2 regions of the Neorhizobium sp. BT27B genome follow, and region 1 is predicted to be linked to the other one. Evidence: predicted binding sites of a transcription regulator. Region 1 holds the regulator's gene; the other holds the start of a gene.
What was found. The regulator LexA, encoded in region 1, represses DNA repair genes until DNA is damaged. The targets are predictions, from matches to a motif close to TGTTCNNNNTGTGTTCNG.

Region 1 (3,150 bases):
CTGCCCGTCGCCACAGCCGGTTTTCTGATGCTGACCTTGCTGCGCACACGCCTTCATCTGCTGGGTTTGCCGCTTCTGGCACTGGCCATCTTTCTGTCATGGCGGGTGGCGCATGATCCGCCGCCGGATTTTCTGGTTTCCGAAGATGGAAGCCTTGCCGCCTTGCTGGGCAATAAGCAGGTCGCGACCAATCGCGCGCGTCCGCCCGGTTTCATTTATTCGCAGTGGCGCCACGCATTGTCATTGCCCCAGCCTGCGGCGCCGACATTGCTGGACACGCCATCGCCGAAAAACGGTACAACGACATCGGCAGAGGTTGCGGTGCTGCTGCCGAATGGAGCGGCCGTTCCAAAAACTGCGGATGGATTGAGGTCAGTCTCGACGAGCATGGGAGGAGAGCAGCAGGCCACCGCACTGCGAGAGGCCAACGCACCGAAAGAACGAGCGACATCACGACGACCGCCCCTCACGCCCGAAGAAGTATTTCAAGCGCGGCAGGCGATGCAAAAGGCTCTGCGCGAAAGTGTATTGGATACATTCGTCTGCGCAGGCCGGTCATGGTGTGTCGCAAGAACAACCAGCGGCCCGGCGGTCGCTGTGGTGGAAGATGCCCGCTTTGCCGGGCCTGCCTGCGATGTCGCGCAAATGGTTGTTGCGGCACGTGCCCGTTTTGATCGCTGTCGTTCGGGCGCATTGATGATCAACGGCGAGGCGTTACGCAGAACAGGAGCATTGGAAATCCGCTTCAACGGAAATTCTGATCCCAAACAATGGTCGATCGCCGCCGCCATGGTCGGCGCCGATCGCTCCTGGACGCGTCACCGCGACTATGACTGGCGGCGCAATCTTTTTGATCCGACACTGCCGGAGCCGCTGCGCTTTTTGAGCGGCAAGGCAGGTATCAGTGGTAACGGCGAATGAGGCCGACGAGCTTGCCCTGCACCTTGACGCGTTCCTGCGGGAAAATGCGGGTCTCATAGGCCGGGTTGGCCGCTTCGAGCGCGATCGATGCGCCCTTGCGGCGGAAACGCTTGAGCGTCGCTTCCTCGTCGTCGACCAGCGCCACGATGATATCGCCCGGCATTGCCGTGCTGCCGTTGCGGATGATGACCGTATCGCCATCCAGAATGCCGGCCTCGATCATCGAATCACCACGCACTTCCAGTGCATAATGCTCACCGCTGCCCAGCATTTCCGGTGGCACGGCAATTTCATGCGTCGTGTTCTGGATCGCCGAGATCGGCACGCCGGCCGCAATGCGGCCCATGACCGGCACGGTTGTTGCGGGCATACTGTCATTGGCAACAGGCGGCGGTGTCACCTGACGCACGGGCTGCGTCTTGCCGAGGCTGCCTTCGATGACGCTCGGTGCAAACGGTTTGCGCGGCTGCAGGCTTGCATTGTAGGCGTCCGGCAGCTTGATGACTTCCAGTGCGCGGGCACGGTTCGGCAAACGGCGGATGAAACCGCGTTCTTCAAGCGCAGTGATCAGGCGATGGATGCCTGATTTGGATGCCAGATCCAGCGCATCCTTCATCTCGTCGAACGATGGAGGGACGCCGGATTCCTTCATTCGTTCGTGAATGAACAGAAGCAGTTCCTGCTGTTTGCGCGTGAGCATGGCGGGTCCTCAAAGGTGAAACAAATCCAGAACGGACACTATATGTTCCATGTGTGTTCTGCAAGTGGCGAAAAATGGTAGTTGCGCGGAACGAACAGTGCTGCGGCTGGTCTTGATCGTGCAGCCGGAAAGATCGATCACTAAGACAATCAACGCTTGGAAATGGGCTGCCATGTTCACGATCGATCATCTCGTCCTGCCGACCATGTCGCTTGATGGCGCCCGCCGCCGATTGAAAGCACTGGGCTTCACCGTGGCTGCAGATGCCGCCCATCCCTTCGGGACGGGAAATGCCTGTGTTTTCATGGGTGACGGTACTTATCTCGAGCCGCTTTCCATAGTGGATCAGGCTGCCTATGATCAGGCATTCGCCGATGGAAACGTGTTTGTCCGGCAGGATGGTGAGTTTCGCACTCCTGCAGGTGAGGAGGGACTGTCCGCCATGGCGCTGGCAACCGACGATGCGCAGGCGGATGATGCCCGGTTTGTCGAGGCCGGGGTCTCTGCCGGCAAGATGCTGGAATTTTCGAGATTTGCCAAATTGCCGGACGGGACCGAAAAACTGGCCCGTTTTCGGCTGGCCTTTGCGGCGCGGAGTGACGCTGATTCTTTCGGCGTCTTCACATGCCAGCGGCTCGATCCCCTGCCGGCAGATCGATCGGCGCTGGAACGTCATGAAAATGGTGTCGCGGCTTTGTCCCAGGTTGTTCTGCTGGCGGGGAATACGCAGGAAGACGTCGAGCGGATTGGGACCGTGCTTGATGCAAGCGCTGAAAAATTCGATTTCGGTGATCACAGGTTTGCCGCAAGCAATGCGGTTTTAAGGCTCGTTGACGCCAAAACCTTTGCCGACACGTTTTCTTCCGCAGGCGATGCGGCGTCATTGTCGCGAACCGGTCTTGGCCGTGCCGCGGTGATATTCCGTGTTCCCGATCTTGCCGTGACACGGGCGGTGCTTGCTGCTAATGACGTCGCATTCATGGATAAGGGCAGTCGCATCGTGGTTGCCCCGGCGCCCGGACAGGGTGCCGTATTTGCTTTCGAGGAGTGATCATGGCTGTCAGCGCCAAGGCCGAAGTAACCGTCGGCGAGGGGGCCAAGCAGGTCCTTTTTTCCAACAGCAAGAAACTCTCCCTGATTGCCGGCCCCTGCCAGATGGAAAGCCGCGATCATGCCTTCATGATCGCCGGCACTCTGTCTGAGCTTTGCGGCAAGCTCGGCATCGGCCTGGTGTACAAATCCTCCTTCGACAAGGCGAACCGCACCTCGATCGCCGGCAAACGCGGCATCGGGCTTGATACCGCGATGGAGATCTTTGCCGATCTCAAGAAGGAGTTCGGTTTTCCGGTTCTCACCGACATCCACACCGAAGAGCAGTGCGCAGTCGTCGCCGAGACGGTGGATATCCTGCAGATTCCGGCCTTCCTGTCGCGCCAGACCGATCTTCTGGTGGCTGCCGCCAAGACCGGCCGCGCCATCAACGTCAAGAAGGGCCAGTTTCTGGCGCCCTGGGACATGAAGAACGTCCA
Region 2 (3,150 bases), on a different contig from region 1:
CGGGGCCGTCTGCTCTTCGGACGCGGTGACGCTTGCCCCGCCACGTAATGGTCGCCGGCGGGTAGTCGGGCATCATCGCGATCGCCTGTATCTGCTCCGGTCTGTCGAATAGCCGGATCGGCCTGCGCCAATGGCCGTTCCAGGATACGTCGGCCACTTCGGAGACCGCCGAAACACGCTGGACGCTTCGCTCGGGCACGTCCGAAGCGAATGGGGCCACCCGGTAGACCCGCTGCCGCCGGTTGGCGAAGATGTCGATCAAAGGCGTTAAATCCGTCGTCTGTTCCTCGATGAGCGACGAAGCCTTCTGCTCCTCAACGAGAGGCTCGGCGGAGACTGCGACGAGTTCGAGCTTTTCGATGCCGAAGCCCGGCTCGATCTTCTCGGTGCGGTCCTTGAATAGCTTTGTCAGCCAACCGGTGTCTCGGGCGGGCTTCGCGGTCCCGGCCCGAATAGCCTGGATCGTGTTATCGACCTTGTGGACGATGAGGTCTGTGCGACGAGCACCGAGACCACGCTTCTCCAGTTCGGTGACGAGCTGAACGACCAGCCTACCGACGTACTTGTCGATCGTTTCAGCGGCGCCGATGGGTTCCTGAAAAGAGCGAGAGACGGCGACCAGTTCGGATGTACGAATGGGATCTATAGGGTCGGACATCCTCCCGAACATCTGGTCGAGCCTGCGTCCCACCTCGGGGCCGAAGCGCAGAGCTATCGGCGCGCGCGGCGTGTTGGATAGCTCGCCAATGGACCGAAACCCCAGAACCCCGAGGTCGGCGACTATTTTTTCAGGCAAGCGTAGCAACGAAATCGGCAGCTTCTCGACAGCCCGTACGACTTCGCCCCGTGGAACGATGACCGTTTCCCGCTTGATAGCCCGCACGCAAGCGTGGGCCGCGCCCCAGGTGTCGGCGATAGCGACCTTCGCAGTGAGGTGTTTTGCGCGAAAGAGGTTGACGATCCCGGTGATCATCGGGAGTTCGCCACCCTGCAGATGATCGGCACCCTCCGTATCGAGGACGATGCCATCGATACCGTCGACCGCCACTATCGGGGAATAGTGACCGAGCGCCCACATACCCAGGCGGTCGAGCTGGATAGCGTCCGCGCCCGGATCGGCATCGACAAGCATAAGACCTCGGAAGATGGCCTGCGCTTTCGCGGCGGGCATGCCTTTTCGGACGCCGATATTGCGGGCCGCGTCATCGGCCGCCGAAACCCATCGCTTGGAGCCGTTCCTCGAGATGACCGCGATCGGCTGATCATCCGGAATAGCGGGATCGGCCCGTCTGATCCTGTCCGTCGGCAGATCCGGTAGATATATCGATACGACCCTGGCCATCACACGCTCCGACGTAAAACTCAGCACACTCGCCTGCACGCGATCTCAACAATTCTAAAAACCAGCGAGGTCGCCCGATGCCCGGCACCGGAAGCTCCTCCGACGGCACGACACTCACCCTCCACCTTGTCGTCGCAGCGGTAGGCTGGCCGAAGTCGTTGGCTTCGGTCTGTCGTCGCCACCGCCGAACGACCAGCGCCATCGTCCCCGTGCGCTCGGCGACCAACTGGAGCCGCCTACTCGTGACCATCGGCAAGCGAACCATCTCGCCCACGACGGCACCGAGACCGCCGAAGGCAAGCGCCTCCTCCATGTTGGCCGCAACCTCTTCCTCTTTATCCGACTCCACGAACACCACTTGGCTGGCTCGCAATCCGACCTGCGCCAGTGCCGGAAAAAAGAGATCCGGCCGCGTCAGGCACCAGACGACCGGCCCGTTCGTCCGAGCTGCGATACCGGCGGCGAACAATGCGGCCGCCGCTCCGTCCACAGTGCCGGATCCGCCTCCCGCGAATTCATGGAGGGCGCCGCCACCTAGACCTCCTCCGGGAAGAACGGCATCTATTGGCGGAACCCCGAACGGAAGGAAGCCGCACTTCCTACCGCTCTCACCCTCGATCGAGGCAATTTGTTCACGCAGGGTAGCCAGAACATCATAGCGGACAGCCGACATCGTTCGCTGAATCCTTCCGGTTCGCGTTTGTTGCTTCACGCGGCTTCATGCCGCCAGAACTCTTGATGTTCCGTATCTGTTCCGTTAATCGACGGGAGTCAAGGCCGCCTGAAATAGGAATACAATCTCACAATTTTAGTAATTCCGCGGATTCGCGTATTGAATCATGGCGCTAGGATCGGTCGTCAATGGCCGGGACAGCCGTAGAATTATCCGGGGCGGAACCAACGTAGCAAGCGCACTGTCGCACGTCGCGGCGGTTGATGGGGCAAAATCTTCAGGGCGACAGCACCGACCGGAGTTCCTCGAGTCGAGTACCCGCACGGCGTGTGACGCTAGACACCGATAAACTGATGGGAAAGGGGCGTCGCCCGCGATCAATCCATGCTAAATCGGAAATATAGACCTCCGACGAGACGACGGCAGGGGGTTGGTGGCAGGGATGGAGAGCAACGCATGCCGAAGAACCGAAAACACAAAAGAAGGACCACGTCTCCCAAGCGGCTCTCGTTCGGGTCTGCACTAGACGAGGTTTCCTTCCGACCGCTTGGACGTCGTATCAAGGTGATACGGGGCATTTCTCAAGCCCGGCTGCGCCGCAACCAAAAAGCTCTCGGCGTATCGGAGCGGGAATGAACCGCGGCAGCCTCTAGTTCCCATTGATCCAACGGGCGCATTCCGCCTCGACATTTCCCATCGAGAGACGAGTAATGAATATTGACGAGCGTCATGCATTGATCGCGAAGGCGTGGCGCAAGGCATTGGCCGAGGGGCCGATCGACGCTGACGCCGAACTGGCCGCATGGTTGCTGGAGTGGGCGTCGGCCGAGATTGAGATCGACGAGTTGATCGCCCGTTACACTGCCCGACAAAAACGACAGCAGAGTGAAAAAGAGACATGATCGGGTGGTCCACTGTTCACGCATACGGCGTTCCCCTCCTGCCGCATCATAGTATCCGGCAGGTTCCCGGTCGATATGTGATCAGATGGCCCAAGAATAGTTGCACTTAAACCCGTAGTGTACGACGGCCGTGCTACGGCCGTTCCAATCTTCCTTCCGTCCGAAGCTCGCCTTCCGACATCTAGCGTAGACTGATTGACAGCGGCCAATTTCCGATCGACCATTAATTATTA

Region 2: AAIH70_RS16470 (ImuA family protein) is a predicted target of LexA. The motif match lies at 2,082-2,099, and genes of this name have one in related genera.

The regions. Positions count from the first base shown of each region.
Region 1 is NZ_JBCIYT010000001.1:47,691-50,840, reverse strand. Features, by position in the region: gene AAIH70_RS00240 (ComEC/Rec2 family competence protein) at 1-921, shown strand, start outside; gene lexA (transcriptional repressor LexA) at 902-1,621, opposite strand; gene AAIH70_RS00230 (VOC family protein) at 1,794-2,672, shown strand; gene kdsA (3-deoxy-8-phosphooctulonate synthase) at 2,675-3,150, shown strand, end outside.
Region 2 is NZ_JBCIYT010000005.1:516,049-519,198, forward strand. Features, by position in the region: gene AAIH70_RS16465 (Y-family DNA polymerase) at 1-1,342, opposite strand, end outside; gene AAIH70_RS16470 (ImuA family protein) at 1,263-2,015, opposite strand; gene AAIH70_RS16475 (hypothetical protein) at 2,726-2,917, shown strand.